DNA from 3 places in the Paenibacillus sp. BK720 genome. Region 2 is predicted to be linked to each of the others. Evidence: predicted binding sites of a transcription regulator. Region 2 holds the regulator's gene; each other region holds the start of a gene.
The links. Region 2 encodes Rex, which represses fermentation and respiration genes when NADH is low (regulators of the CRP and FNR family bind a similar motif). Its sites were predicted from a motif close to TTGTGAAATATTTCACAA; they were not measured.
Positions count from the first base shown of each region.

Region 1 (7,165 bases), on a different contig from region 2:
ATATCAAGGAAAGGGCAGCCTGCGAAGGCTGCCCTTTCCTTTTCTCTGTTATGCCGTCTGTCTCTCTTTGAACACCTGCTTGAGGAGCGGCGGAGTAATAAGCGTCGTCAGAATAACAACCAGGATAACCGACGTAAAGTATTTTTCCGGCAATAATCCGGACTCCAGCCCCGATGCGGCTATAATTAAAGCCACCTCGCCCCGCGACACCATCCCCGCTCCAATCGCTATGGAAGACCGGTTGTTAAAGCCCGTCAGCCGGGCGCCGAGACCGCCACCAAGCAGCTTCGTAACCGCCGCAACAAGCGTTACAAGCAAGATAAAGAGCAGCTGCTCCCCTACCCCGTCAAAGGTTATATGCAGTCCGATGCTTACGAAGAAGACCGGCACGAATAATGTGTACGCAATCGGCTCCACCTTGGACTCCACTTCATGCCTGAAAGGCGTCTGCGATACGGCAATGCCGGCGGCAAAAGCCCCGATAATGCCGGCTATGCCCATCTCATCCGCGAAGTAGGAGAAGGCGAAGCATATGATCAGACCGGCGCTCATGACCGTCTCCGTTACTTTGAGCGGTGCAAGCCATTTTAAAAAGCGCGGTACAAGCAGCCAGCCCGCTAGACCGATAACAACAAAGAATAATAACTTCTTGCCGATCAATAGTCCCAGCGATACATCACTAGCCGGTACCAAGAAGCCCATCATGACCGCGAGCAGAATGACAACAAGCACATCGTCCACCACTGCGGCGCCCAGAATGGTTGTTCCTTCCCTCGACTGCAGCTTATCCAGTTCCTTTAGCGTCTGCACCGATATGCTCACCGAGGTTGCGCAGAGCAGAAGCCCCAGAAACAACGCCTCGTTGTTCGATAATTCGAACGCTGCCGCAATCCCGTACCCTCCGAGAAACGGCAGAATAATGCCTCCAATCGCTACGGCGAAGGATGGCTGCCAATTTCTTCGCAGCTGCTCCAAATCCGTCTCAAGCCCGGCTATGAACATCAGCAGCAGTACGCCAATCTCCGAGAAATGGCCGATAAAATCATCCGGCTTCACCCAGCCAAGCACCGCCGGACCGATAATGATGCCCGCCACCAGCTTTCCCAGCACGGCCGGTTGTCCCAGTTTAACTGATAAAGCACCAGCCAGTTTGGTGGATACGATAATAATGGCCAAATATAGAATAAATTCCATTTTCGCTCCTTCCTCCTTCTTTTCAGCATAACAAAAGGAGCCTGCTTCTATGCAGACTCCTTGAAATAGACAGAAGGAGCCCGCTGTGGCAGGCTCCTCCAAGTTCATGCTTATTTTATTATTACTACGCGCGAACCAAGGAACGGTTTCGCTTTTCAATAAAATTATTTCAAGAACGAGAACAGACCGTTAACGTGAGTCAGGTAACGAACGTTACTTGCCTCTTTCATCAGCGTAGCTGCTGTGCCTTTCAGCTTCAGCTGGCTAGCGCCAATCGTACCGATTGCATCTTTGCGGCCAAGGCTAGCAAGTACGCCGGAGTTAACGAATTCGAACGATTTCATCGGAATGCCTTTCAACTGCGCGAACAGGTTGTAACCGATGCACTCGCCCATTTGCCATGCGATTTGCGCGCTTGGCGGGTATGGACGGCCTTCTGGACCCATAACGAACGCGTTGTCGCCAGCCAGGAAAATATCCGAGTGGGATGTCGATTGCAGGAATTCCGTTACCGAAGCACGGCCGCGGTTTACTTCGATACCGCAGTTAGCGACTACAGGGTTGCCTGTAACACCGCCTGTCCATACGAACGTATTCGTTTCGATGGAGCTGCCGTCTTTGAGCATAACTTTGTTGCCTTGAACTTCCGTAACCGCTACACCCATGATCAGGTTTACGCCACGGTTAGTCAGGCTGGATTTCGCGCGCTCAAGAAGATCGGCCGGGAAGCCCATCAGAATAGTTGGACCAGCTTCGATGTTGTACAGGGAGATTTCGCTCTTGTCAACGCCGTACTGTTCACACCATTTCGGAAGCATGTCAACGATTTCGCCGATCAGCTCGATACCAGTCAGGCCGCCGCCGCCAACAACGATTGTTGCGTCCGCTTTGTTTTTCGATTGCGCGTAAGCTGCAATGCGGTTTTGGATATGCGCGCTAACGGCTTTCGCTTCTTCAACCGATTTCAGCGTCAGGCTGTTTTCTTCCAGGCCAGGAATGCCGAAGAATGCCGTTTCGCCGCCAAGAGCGACAACCAGCTGATCGTATCGAACTGTGCCGTTGCCAGCCAGCTTCACTTGTCTTTTCTCAGGATCAATGTTATCTACAGTGTCGATAACCAGGTTGATCGATTTGCCTTTCAGCAGTTTATCCAAAGGAAGAGCTACGTTTCCTTCGTTTACGCCGCTAACAGCCAGACGGTGAAGCTCGGTAATGATTTGGTGGTAAGGAGTTTTGTTGATCAATGTAATTTCCGCTTCTTCAGCCGAAATATATTTGCGAGCTGTCAGTGCGCTAAGAAGACCGCCGTAACCGCCGCCAAGAATTAAAATTTGCTTAGCCATGTTTACCCTCCGCTCTTGTATGATTAACCGTTTTTACGCTCAGCCAATACGTTCAGGAACGATTGGGCGAAACGAAGCGTTGCTTGTACTTGCGGATCCTTTAGCATTTTCAGAATGCCAAAGAGACCAATTGTAGAGTTGTCGGCTTGCGCGCGGTCGCCAGCTTCAACAGCTGCGTTAGCGATGCCTTTAGTCGTGTCTACGATTGGTTTAACGAATTCGCCAAAGCCGTGAACCATATCGTTCACAAGAACTTTGTCGTTCGCTACAGTAGTAGCTACATCGTAAGCTTTAGTGAGCAGAGTCACCAGTTCTGCCAGTTTAGGCAGGTTTTCCACCAATTGAGTCAGCGATTGCTGAATTTCCGGCTTCAACAGTTGCTCAAGCACGTCCAGTTCACGCACAGAACCGGATTCTTCAGGTAATTTCGTTACGGTTTCAGACATACGAATGCATCCCTCTTTCCATCTGTAATCGATCAAATGATTGACTTGCATAAGCCGTTATTCCACAACTAACAATTAAAGTGAAATTATTCACAATGAAGACCCAACATCATCGCCGACTTATATGCTCGCACTACATCTTATTGTATTCCTCTTCCGCCAAATGATCAATTCCTATTTTATAAAATAAAAGAAAAAAAGCCCATTGGTTTCCCAATAGGCTTCCTTCCTAAAGAACTACTCCGTAGTGTACGGCAGCAATGCTACAGTACGAGCACGCTTGATAGCAACAGTCAGCAGACGTTGGTATTTCGCGCTAGTTCCAGTTACACGACGTGGCAAGATTTTGCCGCGCTCGCTGATGAACTTTTTGAGCAGATCAGTATCTTTATAGTCAATGTGAGTGATTTTGTTCACAGTGAAGAAACATACTTTACGGCGTTTGTTGCGTCCGCCTTTGCGGCCGCCGAATTTGCGTTCCGGACGCTCTCCGTCTCCGCCTTCTCTTTGCTTGAAGCTCATTCGAACCCATCCTTTCAATTAAAATGGCAAGTCATCTTCTGATATATCGATCGGTCGACCGTCATCCGAGAACGGATCACGGCTGTTGTTGTTGCGTGGAGTACTAGGCCGGCTTCCGCCGCCGCCGTTACCGCCGCCATAAGGAGCGTTACCGCCGCCGCCGCCAAAAGATCCTCCGCCGCTGTTGTTGCCTCCGGCATAACCGCCACTTTCTTGCGAAGCTCCGCCTTCACGGTTAGATTCCAAGAAGCGAACGTTATCGGCAATCACTTCCGTCACATAGACGCGTTTACCTTCGTTGTTCTCGTAGTTACGCACCTGAATGCGTCCTTCTACCGCGGTTAAGCGACCTTTACGCAAGTAGTTAGCGCATGTCTCAGCCAACTGCCGCCAAGTTACGACCGGAATAAAATCCGCTTCGCGCTCGCCCTGACCGCTCGTAAACGGCCGGTCTACTGCTATCGTAAATTGCGTAACTGCTACACCCGCAGGCGTATAACGCAATTCGGGGTCTCTTGTTAATCTGCCAATCAGTATTACACGATTCAACATCGCCTCTGGACCTCCCAATCGAACATCTAGCGTGGATTAAGCAACGTCTCTGACGATCAAGAAACGGATAACTTCATCCGTAATTTTCATGATGCGGTCAAGCTCATTAACAACTTCGTTGTTCGCGTTGAAATGAACCAGAACGTAGTAACCATCACGAATCTTATTGATCTCATACGCAAGACGGCGTTTACCGATCACATCTTGCTTCGTGACTTCCCCGCCATTGTTAATGATGCCATTGAATTTGTCGACGATGGCTTGAACGTTTTCTTGCTCAACGTCCGGACGAATGATGTACATCACTTCATATTTGCGCATTGTGTTTCACCTCCTTTTGGACTAAGCGGCCCCCGAAAGGGCAAGGAGCGAGATTATTACTCGCATCTACACAGTATAGCAAATCGCCTACTCATTGACAAGTCATCCGCAGCTCCCGATTTCTGCCTTTCATGTCCGCCCCTTCTCCGGTAAATACTACTCCGACAAGGAGGTGAGCAAGTATGGGCGAATGGACATTGTTTTCCCCTGGCGACAGCGCTCCAAATGATGGCGTCTATATCGAAACCGGCGATAATTCTTTCCATATGGGTATCACCAATCCGCAGAAGGTACGACTCAAACGCGGAGAAAAGTTTCCGGAGACCTCTAATCATGAGCGCAGATGGAAACGAATGGGCCACAATTAATTTTAAATGAACCATGCATATGTTCTTTGCTGCACGGACATCATAATTATCGACGGTGAAGAGAGGTGTGGTTCCATTGGACCTGTATAGGGGCAAGGACTACTAGAGAATTTTACTGCTCATCACTTAAGAAGCGAGGCGTTGTGCTAAAGAAACTTTTCTGTAACACACGAGCAATCGCGATCGGAAAAGCGATACCTAATGGAATTGTGTACCGATCTGTGAAGATTGCACCTGGTTTTCCGTTGTATGAAGTTGGGAATTCATCGAAACTTACAACACCGTCGAAAAAGGGACTCGCAAGAGTCCCTTTTTTCATTCTAATAATTACAAGCTCTCCAAAGAGCATTGACCGGCCAGCAGCCGTCCGACATAAATTCCGCTTGCCGCTGCCTGAGATAAGGAATGCGTAGTCCCGGAACAGTCCCCGATAACGTAGAACCCTCGAATAATCGTCTCGAACCTCTCGTTTGTCTCGATTGCCGGCGAATACAGCTTTCCGTCAATGGCGTACAGAATGGTATCCTCGTCAATCGGTACCCCTAACAGCTTCTCCAAAGCGTCCAGAAACGCCAGTGTAGCCTCTATATACCGTTCCGGCACCTCTTCCCTCAGTTCCGTAAATTCCGCCTCCAGCGTCGCCTTAACGCTCCTATCGGAAGCTTGGCCGTCAGAGCAGTGGTACTCCGCCCCTCTCCGGAGCGAACCAAGCCTTTGAGCAGCAATCCGGTCTCTCCCTCGGTTAATTGCGCCGACAATCCGTTTGAAATACGTATCCGCTTCTTCAAGCGTCGCAAACCGGTTTGGCACAAATAGCGTGAAGTTCAGATTGGAGCTGTTTTCTCCCTTCTCGCGGAAGTTTTGCCCGTCCGGCATCGCCAGTCCTTCCTGAAGCTTGAGCACCACCCTGCCCTGCGGATTCATGCAATAAGTCGTAGCCGTGAAGTCTTCGCCCTCGAAGCTAAGCTTGGTCTCGAAGGATCGCTGCAGGATCGAAGCCAACTGGTCGCCCTTCATTTCGATCCGAAGCCCAAGATCAACCCTTGCTTCTCCTCTGCCGATTCCAAGGCTCTCGCATTGACCGTTAAACCACTCATTCCCGCTTCTGCCGGTAGCTACAATAACTTGCCCGGAATCAATAACGCTTCCATCCTCCAACTCAATTATAAACCGTTTGTCTTCCTTCCGAAGGATCCTGACGGGCTCCGCCTCAAATCTCATCGTGATATGGGAATCCAAGTAATCATACAGGCGCTCTAGAACGGTCTTTGACAATTTCGTTCCCAGATGCCGGGTTTTCGTCGTCAGCACGCCAAAACCAGCCGCATGTGCCCGTTCAGCCAATTCGGGATCATAGGTGCTGTACAGCTCCGCTGCGCCTCCCCCGAACTCGCATAGGATCGTATCCACGTCATCCATCAGCCGCAGCGCAGCGTCGTAACCGGTCTTCCGTTCCAACTCTCCGCCAAAATCATTCGTGTAATTATATTTGCCCTCCGACAGACCAAGTCCGCCAAAACCGATATAACTGTCGCTCCGTTCGCCAAGCTTCTTGCCTTTGTCCAGCATTAGAACCTTCAGTCCGCTTGAAGCCAGTTCGTGGGCGGCGAATATGCCGCTGACTCCTGCTCCGATAATCGTAATGTCATACTGACTCATTCCACTCACCTGCTTTATCTGAAGATAAAAAAAGCCCCTACGCAATCTCGTAGGAGCTTTGTTCTTTATGTAACCGCCTAAGCGTTATGCACAGAATATGGCGGAGAGGGTGGGATTCGAACCCACGCACGCTTTGACACGCCTAGCTGATTTCGAGTCAGCCCCCTTGGGCCTCTTGGGTACCTCTCCGTTTGTGTCAAGCAAAAACTATATTATCACAGGCCCTGTCCTAATGCAACTGTTTTTTAAAAAAATATTAAGCCTATTCGTTTTGCCCGGAATCCGCGGCGGAACGCAGTACTTTCTTCATATTCTTCTCGAACTTTGCTCTAGGAATCAGAACGCTATGCTTGCAGCCTACACATTTGATACGGATATCCATCCCCATGCGGATAATTTCCATTTCATTGGATCCGCAGGGATGCTGCTTCTTCATTTGAACGATATCGTTCAGCTCGAATTGTTTACGCTCCATTCGGATCGCCGCCCCTTTCATTGCGATGATACGTTACCATTCGCGGATACGGAATGTCAATTCCGTGACCGTCCAGCACTTTCTTGATATAAGCATTTAATGACCTTGCTACGATGGATTGCGTATTAGGAAGACATTCTGCCGTTACGCGCACCTTGACCTCGGTGGAAAGCATGGTCTGTATGCCAAGCACCTCGGGAGGCTTAACGAGATTGTCGTTCTCAAACCGCTCGAGTTCCCGGCGGATAAGGGCGATCGCCTTTTCCGCATCCTCCTCGTATCCGA
Region 1 covers NZ_JAASRQ010000006.1:528,543-535,707, forward strand. The annotation lists gene FHT67_RS24185 (cation:proton antiporter) at 49-1,194, opposite strand; gene FHT67_RS24190 (NAD(P)/FAD-dependent oxidoreductase) at 1,359-2,537, opposite strand; gene FHT67_RS24195 (DUF1641 domain-containing protein) at 2,561-2,983, opposite strand; gene rpsR (30S ribosomal protein S18) at 3,221-3,505, opposite strand; gene ssb (single-stranded DNA-binding protein) at 3,524-4,057, opposite strand; gene rpsF (30S ribosomal protein S6) at 4,094-4,378, opposite strand; gene FHT67_RS24215 (YjzC family protein) at 4,561-4,746, shown strand; gene FHT67_RS24220 (NAD(P)/FAD-dependent oxidoreductase) at 5,074-6,405, opposite strand; tRNA gene FHT67_RS24225 (tRNA-Ser) at 6,504-6,594, opposite strand; gene FHT67_RS24230 (DUF951 domain-containing protein) at 6,668-6,880, opposite strand; gene FHT67_RS24235 (mechanosensitive ion channel family protein) at 6,870-7,165, opposite strand, start outside.
Region 1: a site for Rex is predicted at 3,062-3,079, ahead of FHT67_RS24195 (DUF1641 domain-containing protein). Genes of this name have one in related genera too.

Region 2 (7,165 bases):
GGATACGATTGAGCTGCTAAGAATATTGTACCCGTCGATTACGACGTATCAGCTAGGCGCCGTAACCGAGCTTTTCGGCATTGCCCATGATCAGCATCACCGGGCCGACAGCGACGCGATAGCGACGGCCGAATTATTTGCTCAATCCGTACAGAAGCTCAGACAGTTGCCGCTGCTTACTTTGCAGCGGCTATCCTTTCTTATAGACAACGGAAGCGATCTGAGCTGGTTTATGGCCGAAACGTTGAAATATGCCGAGCTTCATACCTCCATCGATATGAATGCGTACCAGTATTTCAACCAATTCGCGCTGAAAGCCGGGGAATGGACCGATGAACAGCCTGCCCGCGCCGACCAGGAGGAGGATCCGCTCAAGGATGTTTCCTTCGAGCAATATTTGGACGGCATCCGGCAGCGTTTCATGGAAAAGTATCCGAATTACGAAGAGCGTGAAGCGCAAACAACGATGTTCCGCGAGGTATACGATTCCTTGTGCAATGACCGGCATCTGCTGATTGAAGCGGGAACGGGCACAGGGAAATCCCTTGGTTATTTGATTCCGTCGCTGTATTACGGGATTCACCAGGATAGCAAAATCGTAGTCAGCACCCATACGATCAATCTGCAGGAGCAGCTGCGCCAGCGGGATATTCCGCTGCTTCGCGAGATTTTACCTTTTGATTTCCGAGCTTCGATCTTCAAAGGCAGAGGCAATTATTTGTGTCTGCGGAAATTTGAAAGTAAAATCAATGCAAAGGATCTAGTTGCTCCCATTGATGATGCCATTACGGCTTCGCAAATGGTTGTTTGGCTCAGCGAAACGGAAACCGGCGATCAGGAAGAGCTGAATTTCGGCAATAAAGGAGCGGATTTCTGGTCGACCGTCGCAAGCGACGCGGATTCATGCCTCAACCGCCAATGTCCGTGGTTCAAGCGCTGCTATTACCATCGCGCCAAGCATGAGTCTAATATCGCCGATGTATGCATAACGAATCATTCCATGCTGTTCACGGATGTTCAAGCGGATCACCGCCTGCTGCCAAGCTACAGCCACCTGATTATTGACGAAGCGCATCATGTGGAAGAAGTAGCGGGCAAGCATCTTGGCATGCAATTAAATTATTTTTCGTTGACTCATCAGACCACGCGGCTGTTTAAGGATGCACGTTCCGGTCTGCTCCCCGCGCTTAGGCTTCGTCTTCAGCAGGAGGATGACGAGCGTGTTCAGGCTTGGACGGAAACGATCGATACGGTTATACCGGTGTTTCAGGACGTGAAGGAGCACTGGGATAAGCTGTTTGAGCTGCTGTATGCCTTTGTAGGGGAGTCGGGCGAGGCAGGAAACGATAACGGTCAGGCGGTTTGCCGTTTGCGGAGCGATACGCCTCCCAAGGGCTGGGACGACGTACTGACGATTGAGAATAACGTGCATACCGAACTGAGCCGCGTTGTGAAGACGGTTGACAAAATGGCATCGGATATCAAGGATCGGCTTGACGATCCATCCATACAAGGCCTGATTACGGATTTGAACGGCGTCGTCCGCGATTTGACTAGGGTAAAGGATGATCTCCGTACGTTTCTCAAGATGGAGCAGAACTCCGAGGTCTATTGGATCGAGGCAAGCACGACTTACCGCTACCGCTCCGTCCATCTGTACGCGGTACCGGTTGACGTAAGCAAGCAGCTTCAACAATATTTCTTCGACGTGAAGGATAGCATTATTCTTACTTCGGCAACTTTGTCCGTTCATAAATCGTTTCAATATGCGGAGGAGCAGCTCGGTCTGGAAGGCTTCGAAGATAACAATCGGCTGAAAACCGTGCAGCTGCCGTCGCCGTTTAATTACAGGGAGCAGGCGCTGGTCATTATTCCCCGCAATTTCCCGACCCTGAAGGGTTCGGCGGGCGACCCGCAGTTTATCTCCATGCTGGTAAGCTCGCTTGCCGATTCCGCGGTGGAGACAAAAGGCCGCATGCTTGTGTTGTTCACCTCTTACCGGATGCTTAAGCAGGTCTACGAACCGCTTAAGGAAGCTTTGGCGGGCTCGGGCATTCAAGTGCTTGGCCAAGGCATCGACAGCGGCAACCGGACGAAGCTGACAAGACGGTTCACCCAGCAGCCGGAGACGGTACTGCTCGGCACAAGCAGCTTCTGGGAAGGGGTGGACATCCCTGGCGAAGCATTGACATGCCTGGCTATCGTCCGCCTGCCGTTCCAGCCGCCGAATCATCCGCTTGTCGAAGCAAAATCGGAGCTCTTGCAGAAGCAGAAGCAGAACCCTTTCATGAAGCTGTCGATTCCGCAAGCGGTTATCCGCTTCAAGCAAGGCTTCGGAAGACTTGTGCGCACGGCAAAGGACAAAGGAATCGTTATTATCTACGACACGCGCGTCATTGATACGTATTACGGCAAGCACTTCCTCTATTCGCTGCCTGGTCCAAAAATCGAAACGATGCATATCGACCAGATGGTACCGCGGATGCGGGAATGGCTGCAATCGGAAGAGGAGGAAATCGGGTGAAGCAGGCGAAAATTTCGGAGGCCGTCGTCAGACGGCTTCCCATCTACCTGCAGGTGCTTAACGAATTGTACAACCGGGAAGTACAGACGGTTTCGTCGCAGGAGCTAGGCCTCAAGCTGGACCTCAATCCCGCGCAAATCCGAAAGGATCTTGCCTATTTCGGCGACTTCGGCCGTAAAGGTATCGGGTACGACGTCTCTTATCTGATAGAGAAAATTCAGCAGATATTGAAGCTCGACCAGCGGATTAACGTCGCGCTTGTTGGCGCCGGCAATCTTGGGCATGCCTTATGCAATTACAATAAGTACTCCAAGGACAACATGAAAATTGTCGCCGTTTTCGACGATCATCACAGCAAGATCGGCACGATGATCAACAATCTGACCATTCTGCCGATGGACAAACTGAAAGAGACCGTTCAAGAAAACAATATCCGCATTGGCATTATTACCGTGCCCGGTCCGGAAGCGCAAAACGTAGCCAATCAATTCGTGGAGGCCGGAATCGAAGGCATCCTGAATTTTGCGCCGGCGATCTTGCGTTTACCCGAGCATATCCGCATTCACCATGCGGATTTTACGAGGGAATTGCTTAGCTTGGCTTATTATCTGGAGAAGGAAAGGAATGAGCAGGAAAATGGCGCAGTTGTGGATTGATAACGGCCTGTTTGTGACAATGAACGACGCTAATGCGGTTTTCCGCGGCCATATGGTCGTCACGGACAATCAAATTACATATATCGGAGCGGAGCCTCCAACCGGACTGGATGAGCAAGCGGAGCGCCTTGACGGCAGCAAGCTGGCTTTTATGCCGGGCTTGATTAACACGCATGGCCATGCCGCCATGTCGCTGCTGCGCGGTTATTCGGATGACCAGAATCTGCAGGTATGGCTGGAGCAGAAGATGTGGCCGATGGAAGCCAAATACGTCGACCGGGATACGCGGGCGGGCAGCGCGCTTGCGATCGTGGAGATGCTGAGGACGGGGACAACCGCTTTTGTCGATATGTATGACCGGATGGATCAAGTTGCGCAAATGGTTGAGCAATCGGGGATCCGCGGCGCACTGACGCGCGGCGTCATCGGGTTGTGTTCGGAGGAGATCCAGCAAGCGAAGCTGAAGGAAGCGATTGCTTTTGCCCGCGATTGGAACGGGAAGGCGGATGGCCGCATCACAACGATGATTTCTCCGCATGCCCCTTATACTTGCCCGCCGGATTATATCGAGAAGTTTGTACAAGCTGCCCATGATTACGATCTGCCGGTTCATACCCATATGTCCGAGACGCTTGCCGAAGTGGAGCAAAATGTCCGAGACTACGGCTCCCGTCCAGTCGAGCATTTGGACAAGCTTGGATTCTTCTCGCGGCCGGCGCTTGTCGCGCATGCCGTCCATTTGAACGATGAAGAAATTGCCCTGCTGGCTGAACGCAACGTTGCCGTATCCCATAACCCTGTCAGCAACCTTAAGCTGGCAAGCGGAGTAGCCCGTGTTCCGGAGCTTCTGCGCGCAGGAGTGACGGTGTCTCTTGGCACGGACAGCGTTGCAAGCAACAACAACCTGGACCTGTTCAAAGAGATCAAATTCGCGGCGCTGCTCCATAAGGGAATCTCCGGAGATCCGACGGTCATTCCGGCAATGGAAGCCTTGCGCATGGGAACCGTTTACGGTGCCCGTTCGATCTGGCAGGAAGACAGCATCGGAAAGCTCGCGACAGGGATGAAGGCCGATTTTATCGCGATTGATCTGGATCAGCCTCATTACTATCCGCTCACGGATATCGTATCCCATCTCGTATATTCCGGGTCTGGCCGTGACGTCAAGCATGTATGGGTAGACGGCAAGAAGGTTGTTCATAATGGCGAATGCACGACGATGGACGAGGAAAAGATCCGTTACGAGGCTCAAGCCAGCTTTGAACGGCTGCTAAGCGCAAAATGAGAGCGACAACGAGAAAACGTCAGCCGGTGATGAGCCCGAAGCGCTGGCTGGCTGTTTTCCTTGTCGCCCTGGTTGCTGTAATTGCGGTAGTCATCATGTACTATAATACGATTCAGCAGCCGTTCTGGGATTCGGAGAATCCGATCCGGAAAGAGGCAAAGGAAGCAGCCGGTCTGACCGAGATATCATCCATCACGAAGCAGGTTTGGGATACGACATCGTGGATCGTGAAGGGCGAGAATGACGCGAAAGAAGAAATTTACGTATGGCTGATCGGTTCAGAGAAGACCGTTCAAACGGTTAAAGCCTCCGAAGCAACGGATAAAGATACCGTTAAGAAAGCCGTCTTGCAGAAGAAACCGGATGCGGCGATTAAACGCATTCAGCCGGGAACTTTAAACGGTCAGCTGGTTTGGGAAGTGTTCTATTCGCAAGGCAAGAATCCCGAGAAATACAGCTACGATTTCTATGATTTCCGCAGCGGCACGTACGTGACCGAATATCATCTTCCCGCCAAAACAGCGAGCTAGCCGCAATAACGCGGCTGGCTCCGCTTCCTGTTTTTACACCGCCTCTTTGATGCTGATATATGATATACTTTCGTATGGCAGAGTTGATATACGTCAGTGTTTCTATATAACAGATATAGAGGAGGAAACCAACTATGAAACTTCGTATTGTCCCTTTCGTGCTCTCCGCTCTAGCGACAGCCTTGCTGCTCTTTGGCGGATGGATGCTATACAAGCAGTTTGCCGTTGTTTCTCCTTTTCAGAAGTCTATTGGACAAATTGATGGTATCGCCTCGGCGAATACCCCAACTATAGATCAGAACCGCGTCTCGTTGCAGGTTACTCTTAAGCCGGACGCGAATTTGAAGGACGTCTACGAATCCATTGCCAAAGAAGGCAAAGAGGCGATTGGCAGCCGCGAATTATCGCTCGATATCGCGAATCAGGCTCCAAGCGAGCAATTGGAGAAGGTCTGGTCTTCGGTATTGTTTGACGTGGCCGAAGCGATGGAGAAGAAGAACTATTCGGAAATTCCGAATGCTCTGCAGAAGGCAACCGCTGATCATGCAGGCATTAAATACGAAACCGCTCTTGACGATAACAATGTGTATATTACGCTGAAGGATGGCAAATCGACGAAGTATGTCGTGCTTCCACGCACTCCCGCTATGTTGGAGGTGTCGGCTAATGCGTAAGTATTGGATTGAGATTACGGCAGGTTTTGTGCTGATGGCCGTTGTTTTCCTTGCTTTCAGAGGATTAAATATTTTTCCCTTCCTGATTTTTGCCGCTCTGGCGGGAGGAGTCTGGTTTGCATCGCGCGGAGGCAAAGGACGCATGACCGCTCTGCCAGGGTCAAAGCGCGGCAAGCAGATTCACTCGGTATCGATCAGCTTTGATCAGATCGGCGGCCAGGACAGAGCCAAGCAAGAGCTTACCGAGGCCCTGGACTTCCTGGTTAAACAGGACGAGATCGCAAAGCTTGGCATTCGCCCGATGAAAGGGATCCTGCTTACGGGCCCTCCGGGAACAGGCAAAACGCTGCTTGCGAAGGCAGCAGCCCATTATACGGACTCCATCTACCTGGCCGCGTCAGGCAGTGAATTCGTCGAGATGTATGTCGGCGTAGGTGCGGGACGTATTCGGGATTTGTTCAAGGAAGCTCGAGAGAAAGCAAGAAAGTCAGGCAAGAAAAGCGCCGTTATCTTCATTGACGAGATCGATGTTATCGGCGGCAAGCGGGACGGCGGACAGCATCGGGAATACGACCAGACGCTGAACCAGCTGCTGACGGAAATGGACGGCATTCATTCCGACGAAGCGCCGCGGATCCTTATTATCGCCGCGACGAACCGCAAGGAGATGCTGGACAGCGCGCTGCTTCGCCCGGGCCGTTTCGACCGTCACATCGGGGTCGATCTGCCGGATAAGAAAGGCCGCCTTCACATTTTGCGTCTTCATGCGGCCAACAAGCCGCTTGACGAATCGGTAGACCTGGAACGGGTCGCATCCGAGTCGTTTGGCTTCTCCGGCGCCCAGCTGGAGAGCGTGATGAATGAAGGAGCCATCTACGCGATGCGCGAGCAAAGCGGGACGATTCTGGAACAGCATCTGGCAATGGCTATCGATAAGGTGATGATGGGCGAGAAAACGGATCGCGAAGCTACGGCCGAAGAGCGCGAGCGTGTTGCGCTTCACGAACTTGGCCATGCTATATCTGCAGAGCTTGTTCGGCCGGGAAGCGTGTCGCAGGTTGCTTTATCCCCGCGTGGTCAAGCGCTTGGTTATGTCCGGCATAACCCGCAGCAAGACCGCTACTTGTACACGAAGGAGTTCCTGGAAAGCCAGATTATGATCGCGCTTGGCGGCGCCGCTGCCGAAGAGATTTTCTACGGCGGCCGAAGCACCGGCTCCCGAGGAGATTTCGACCAGGCGATGAACATTGTTCGCACCATGGTGGAATCGGGACTTACCGAGCTTGGCATCATTGACGCTAACATGATGACGCCGGATAAATGGGCGAACATTACCCGTTCGATTCTGGATGAGCTGATGGACAAGACGAAAGCGATGCTGGAAGCAAGACGCCTAGTATTCGTTCAGTCCCTGGATGTGCTGATCAAGGAAGAAACGCTTGGCGGCGACGATTTCCGCGCTCTTCTGAGCCGGTTGTCCCAAAGCGCATAAGAAG
Region 2 covers NZ_JAASRQ010000001.1:1,277,498-1,284,662, forward strand. The annotation lists gene dinG (ATP-dependent DNA helicase DinG) at 1-2,524, shown strand, start outside; gene FHT67_RS05780 (redox-sensing transcriptional repressor Rex) at 2,521-3,180, shown strand; gene FHT67_RS05785 (amidohydrolase) at 3,149-4,465, shown strand; gene FHT67_RS05790 (cell wall elongation regulator TseB-like domain-containing protein) at 4,462-4,995, shown strand; gene FHT67_RS05795 (hypothetical protein) at 5,130-5,669, shown strand; gene FHT67_RS05800 (AAA family ATPase) at 5,662-7,161, shown strand.

Region 3 (7,165 bases), on a different contig from region 2:
CTGCCGTTGCGGTGGGCATTGTGTGGTGGCGCCGCTGAAGCTCATTTACAAGCTGCGTTGTGCAGGCTGCGAATACGCGGATCTTGCCTCCCCACGCCGTCCCCCGGACGAGAACGTCTGGTAACTGCTCCATGTTTATCCCTCCTGATTCCGTTCGTAAATAATGCGCAATCCTTCCAACGTCAGAAGTGGATCGACTTCTTCTATCGTTTCCGATTCCGTGCTAATTAACTCCGCCAGCCCTCCCGTTGCCACAACGCGGGGGCTTACCTGAAACTCTTTTCTAATCCGGTTCACGATACCGTCAACTTGTCCCGCATAACCATAGATGATACCGGCTTGCATGGACGTAACGGGATTGCGGCCGATAACGCTCTTCGGCTTGACCAGCTCAATGCGCGGCAGCTTAGCCGCGCGCTGGTACAAGGCTTCCGTGGAAATGCCGATGCCCGGCACAATCGCTCCGCCCAGATAGCTTCCCGAAGCATCGATATAATCAAACGTTGTGGCCGTGCCGAAATCAACAACGATCAGCGGCGCGCCGTATTTGACGATACCGGCAACGGAGTTTACGATCCGGTCGGCGCCAACCTCGCGCGGATTCTCGTAGCGTATATTAAGCCCGGTTTTAATGCCGGGTCCAACGACAAGCGGCGTTTTGCGCAAATATTTCATGCAAAGCTGTTCCAGGGCGCGCATGAGCGGCGGCACAACGGAGGAGATAATTACGCCTTCGATCTGCTCCATCCGGATACCCGCATAGTGGAACAAATTATGAATATTCATGCCGTATTCGTCAACGGTCGCCGAGCGGTTCGTGCTGAGCCGCCAGTGATGCAGCAGGTCCTTGCCCTTATAGACGCCCAGAACGATGTTTGTGTTGCCCACATCGATTACTAAAATCACGCCCGCGCGCCTCCTTTTTTCTCATTCAAATCCAGACTGATATCAAGAGCGTTAAAGGAATAGGTCAAGCCCCCGACGGAAATGACATCCACGCCGCAGGCCGCAATGCTGCGGACCGTATCCAAACGCACGTTGCCGGACGCTTCTACTATAACATGAGGCGAGCGCGACTTAATGAGGCTTACTGCCTCCGTCATCAGCGCCGGTGCCATATTGTCGAGCATGATAATATCCGCTCCGCAGGCCAGCGCTTCTTCCACCTGCTCAATACACTCCGCCTCTACTTCGATTTTCATTGTATGTGGAATCGCCGCGCGGGATGCCTCAACAGCCTGGCGGATGCCGCCCGCGCCCTTGATATGATTATCTTTGATCATTACGGCGTCGTATAAACCAAAGCGGTGATTCGCTCCCCCGCCGACACGGACTGCGTACTTCTCCAGCATGCGGTGGCCGGGCGTTGTTTTGCGCGTATCCACGAGACGGACAGGCAAGCCTTCCAGCGCCGTTACAAAAGCATTGGTCTTTGTTGCGATGCCGGACAAACGCTGCATCAGGTTCAGCGCCAGTCGCTCGCCCGTAAGCAGGCTGTGAGTGCTGCCTTCCACGGTTGCGATGACCGTCCCCTTCTCTACGCGCTCCCCGTCTATCACTTTTGCTTCAAACCGAAGCGACGGATCCACAATCTCGAAAACGATCCGCGCAACCGGGAGACCGGCAATAATCCCGCTCTCCTTCACATGGATCACCGCCGTAGACTGCGAGCCCATCGGAATGGTCGTTGCCGTCGTAATATCGCCGCTGCCGATATCTTCGGCCAGCCAGCCGCGGATTTGCTCGCGCAGGGCATGGTTATATGTGCCAAACGTTGTATCAAACATGAATAATTCGCTCCTCCGTCGTTCCTTGCAGCCGTTGCATCACGGTATGCTTGCGCCATGCCTCGTCATTCTTCTCCGGAAAGTCCTCCCGGTAATGCCCGCCCCGGCTTTCCTCCCGCTGCAACGCGGATTCCGTGGTTAGAATCGCGCAGGTCAGCAGGTTAGCGAATTCGTACTCCTCGCGTTTGGTCAGAACGGATTGGAAGAACGGCAGCTGCCGCTTCAGTTCCTCAAGCCCTCTCTCAAGACCGTGCGCGTCGCGGCGAAGCCCCGCATACCGCACCATCACCTTCTGCAGCTTCAGTCTCTTCTCGACTACCGCCTGCATAGGCGCGCTGCTGCGCGGCTGGTCGTTCACGAGGACCGGCTTCGTCTGCAGCTTAGGCAGCTTCATGATGCTGTCCACAATCCGTTTGCCAAACACAATAGCCTCTGACAGCGAGTTGCTGGCAAGACGGTTCGCGCCATGAACGCCGGTTGAGGATACTTCCCCGCAAGCAAACAGTCTTCTTATATTGGTTTCCCCGAACAGATCGGTTTTGACTCCGCCCATCATATAATGGGCGGCCGGCGCAACCGGAATCCAGTCGGTTGCCAGATCCAGCCCGTACTGCAGGCAGAACTCGTAAATCGTAGGGAAACGATGCTTCACCATTTCAGGCGATTCATGCGTAATATCCAGATAGACGAAGGTCGACTTCGTCTCTTCCATCTCGCTGACAATAGCGCGTGCCACGACATCGCGCGGCGCCAGCTCCAGCTGATGATGATAACGCTCCATAAACCGCTCGCCCCGGATATTTCGCAGATACGCGCCTTCTCCGCGAACGGCTTCCGAGATCAGAAAGCGCGGAGCGCCCGGATAACATAGCGAAGTCGGATGGAATTGCACAAACTCCATATCCTGAATGAGCGCGCCAGCCCGATACGCCATCGCAATTCCGTCGCCGGTTGCGACATCCGGGTTTGTTGTGTACCGGTATAATTGGCCCGTCCCGCCGGAGCACAGAATCGTCGCTTTGCCGCGCACGTACAAGCGGTGTCCGTCCGGCTTCTGCACGATAGCCCCGCAGCATTCGCCGTCCTGCGTGACCAGATCGATCACAAAGTGATCATCCCACACGTCAATGCCCGGGTCGGCGGTCGCCTTCTCGGAAAGAGCGCGTACAATTTCATAACCCGTCGCATCGCCATTGGCATGAAGGATGCGGCGCTGGCTATGCGCGCCCTCCTTGGTCAGCGCGAACTCGCCGTTCTCCAGGTCGAACTGCGTCCCCATTCGGATCAGGTTGTTAACCCCTTCCGGTCCTTCGTGAACCAGAACGTTAACGGCATCCTCGGAGCAGAGGCCTGCCCCCGCAATAAGCGTGTCCTCGCGGTGATAAGCCGGGGAATCGTCATCCGAGATTACAGCCGCGATTCCGCCTTGCGCGTAACGCGTATTGCTGTCGAGCAGTGATTTTTTCGTAATCATTAAGACGGACTGATTATTCTCGCTTGCCCGGAGCGCGGTGAAAAGACCGGCGATGCCAGCCCCAATCACGATAACGTCCTTCTCTATTACCGGCAAGTCCTCGAGCGACAGATCAACAAGATATCTTGGTATCATCATCTTCGTAATGCGCCTCCAAGCATAGGAGTAGCGCATGCTCCTCCTATTTAACGAGTAACATGCGCTCCAGGGACTTACGAGCTTGTTCCGCTACATGATCGGGAACGTAAATTTGAGGCTGCATGGTTTCCAGGCATTTCACCAGCTTCTTCAAGTTGTTCACTTTCATGTTCGGGCAAACCAAATATTTGGATGCAAAATGGAAGGTCTTATTCGGGCTGTCCAGACGCAGCTGGTAGCCGGTACCGTCTTCCGTGCCGACGATAAACTCCTGACAATCCGACTCCTTGCAATATTTAATAATGGCTGTCGTGCTGCCGACGAAATCGCCAAGCTCCACAACCTCGGGGCGGCATTCCGGATGCACGACGAATTGCGCGTTCGGATACTTCGCCTTCATTTCTTCAACGTCTTTCACGGTAAGCATATCATGGGTGTTGCAGTAGCCTTCCCAGATAATCATTTTCTTGTCGGTGTTCTGCTGCACGTAATGGCCAAGGTTTTTGTCCGGTACCCAGATTACTTCATCGCCCTCAACCGAGTTCACCACTTTAACGGCGTTGGCCGAGGTACAGCAAATATCCGTTTCCGCCTTGATCTCCGCGGAAGAGTTAATATACGTAACGACGGTCGCGTTCGGATGCTGCGCCTTCAGCTTGCGCAGACCGTCCACGTTAACCATGTCGGCCATCGGGCAGCCGGCGCGTTCGTCGGGAATAATGACGGTTTTGTTAGGAGCCAGAATTTTGGCGCTCTCTCCCATAAAATGAACGCCGCAAAAAACAATAACGTCCGCGTCGGTTTGTGCAGCCTTTTGCGCAAGCAGGAACGAGTCCCCGCGGAAATCGGCCACCTCTTGAATTTCGTCTCGTTGATAATAATGGGCAAGAATGATGGCATTGCGTTCCTTCTTCAATTGCATGAGCCTTTCACGCAGTTCACGATTCTGTTCCGCCTTGCGTTCCAGCGCCAGTGCTTCCACAGTTGATCCTCTCCTCTTATGAGGGATGGGCGATAAGTCCCATTCCGATTATGGCTACCCAGACTTTGTGAATTGATGCACAAACTATTTTAAAGTCAATGGCTATTTATGATTCTTTTGTTAAGGTTTAATTTACTCCAGGCGCAGGATGCTGTCAATGTATTTAGACAATAAAAAAACCTCTTCTCCACAGCAAATTTTGCATGAAGTGGAGAAGAGGACGTAAACCGCTGCCGGAATACGATTTTCGGCTACCTTTTGGCCGGATCGTACGGCTCGCCAAGCGCGCCCGGCGCCGCCGAGCGTCCCACCGCGCCCGCAAGCACAAGAAGCGTCAGCAGATACGGCAGCATGTAGAAAAATTCATTCGGAATATGATGCGACCATTCGAACAGCTGCGCCCAGTTCCGGAGCGCCTGCGCCATCCCGAAGAAGATCGCCGCTCCGGCTACGCCAAGCGGATTCCATTTGCCGAAAATAACGGCCGCAATCGCGATAAAGCCCTGCCCGGAAATCGTATTATGGGCAAAGTTGCTTGTTGTTGTCAGGGCGATCGTTGCTCCGCCAAGACCGGCCAAAGCGCCGCTCAGCATCACGCCGATATAACGGTACTTCGTTACGCTGATGCCAACCGTATCGGCCGAGCTTGGATGCTCGCCCACCGCTCGGAGGCGAAGGCCGAAGGTTGTACGGTATAGCACGATATAGCTGAGAATAACAACCCCGATCACGATATAAGTGGTTGGGTAAGCGGTGAAAATACCTTTGCCGAGCAAAGGAATATCCGACAGCCCCGGTATGGCGACCGGATTAAATACATATTCCAGCGTGGTTGTTTGTCCCGAGCCCTCATAGAGGCTCTTCGTCAGATAGATGGCAAGACCCGCCGCCAAAATATTAATAACGACGCCTACAATGGTCTGGTCGGCTTTGAACGTTATCGTGGCAACCGCGTGCAGCAAAGATACCACAAGTCCAAGCACCAGACCGGCAAGCAGTCCGATCCATGGCGCGCCATGCTTCATTCCGCCCTGAATGGCTTGATCGGCGAATACGGCAGCCCCAAAAGCGCCCGCGATCATAAGTCCCTCAAGACCGATGTTCACGACCCCGGATCGCTCCGAGAACACGCCGCCTAGTCCGGTGAAGATCAAAGCGGTTGAGAAGACAAGCGTAATGCTGATTAACTGTCCGATTGTATCTAGTGCGTTCACAGGGCACTGCCTCCTTCCGACTTGCCTTTATTCGAACGGCGAGCCATAAACGGCTTCAGGAAGAACTTCACGAGACCGTGCGAAGCGACAAAGAAGATGATGGATCCGATAACGATCCGTACGATCTCCGGTGGTACATTCGCTCCGAAGCTCATGCCGGCCGAGCCGTAGCTTAAACCGCCGAACAGCACGGCGCCAAGGAATACGCCGATTGGCGTATTGCCGCCAAGAAGGGCAACCGCGATGCCGTCGAAGCCATAACCCCATGACGCGGCCATAACCGTCTGGTAACCAAAGACGCCAAGAATCTCGAATACGCCGCCAAGTCCGGCGAATACGCCGCTGATAAACATCGAGGTAATGATCGTACGGTTTACGTTCATTCCCGCATACAGCGCGGCATTCGGGTTGAGGCCAACCGCCCGGAGCTCGTAGCCTTTCTTCGTGCGCCACAAAATGACGTAAAACACAATCAAACCGATGATTGCGATGAGCGTCCCCCAATGCATGCGGGCATTGCCCATGCTTTCGGACAGCCACTTGATCGATACAAGCGCCGATTCGTGAACCGGCTTCGATTTCTGCTGGCCTTCCATAACGAGATACGTGCCTACGATATAGTTGGACAGGAAGAGGGCAATCCAGTTCAGCATAATGGAGGAGATAACCTCGTTAACGCCTCGGGCCGCCTTCAGGTAACCGGCGAGCGCCGCCCACAGGCCGCCAAACAGTCCGCCTACGATAATCGCAAGCGGCGCGTGGATATACCATGGCAAATCAAGCGTTACCCCGATAATCGTGGCCCCCGTCATCCCCATCAGGAACTGACCGTCGGCACCAATGTTGAAAAGACCCGTACGGAAAGCAAAGGCTACCGCAATACCGGTAAAGATAAGCGGCGTAATCGCACGGATTGCTTCACCGATATCGTAAGGACTGCCGAACAGCTTCTTCACCAAAGCGGTATAAGCCATCCAAGGATCGTATCCGCCCGCGAGCATCGCAAGCGCGCCGCAGATGAGACCTAGGATGATCGCCACAAGAGGCACAAGGAAGGAAGACTTGTCGAATATTTTTCTCATCGTGTTCATTTCGTTCTACTTCCTCCCTTCTGCAGTAGCGGCGGCAGCGGATGCATCGCCCGCCATCATGAGTCCAAGCTGCTGATCATCGCGATGATCGGCATCCACTTCGCCCATCAAGCGGCCTTCGTACATAACCGCGATCCGGTCGGACAAGGAATACAGCTCATCGAGCTCAAAGGAAACGAGCAGAATCGCTTTGCCTTCATTCCGCGCTTCGACCAGCCGCTTATGTACATATTCAATCGCGCCGATATCGAGACCGCGCGTTGGTTGAACGGCAATAAGCAAATCCGGGTTCTTCCACAGCTCACGGGCGATAATCGCCTTCTGCTGGTTACCGCCGGAGAGCGAGCGCGCTTTCGCATGGATACCGGAGCCGCGAACGTCAAACTCGTTGACCAGCTTATCGGCCAGCGTATCCATTGCCTTAAAATCGATAAAACCGTTCTTGCCGAACTGCGGGTCGAAATAATTGCCCAGAATCA
Region 3 covers NZ_JAASRQ010000010.1:16,894-24,058, forward strand. The annotation lists gene hslO (Hsp33 family molecular chaperone HslO) at 1-133, opposite strand, end outside; gene FHT67_RS27785 (type III pantothenate kinase) at 136-906, opposite strand; gene nadC (carboxylating nicotinate-nucleotide diphosphorylase) at 903-1,787, opposite strand; gene nadB (L-aspartate oxidase) at 1,780-3,396, opposite strand; gene nadA (quinolinate synthase NadA) at 3,443-4,381, opposite strand; gene FHT67_RS27805 (ABC transporter permease) at 4,633-5,595, opposite strand; gene FHT67_RS27810 (ABC transporter permease) at 5,592-6,686, opposite strand; gene FHT67_RS27815 (ABC transporter ATP-binding protein) at 6,693-7,165, opposite strand, start outside.
Region 3: a site for Rex is predicted at 4,447-4,464, ahead of nadA (quinolinate synthase NadA). Genes of this name have one in related genera too.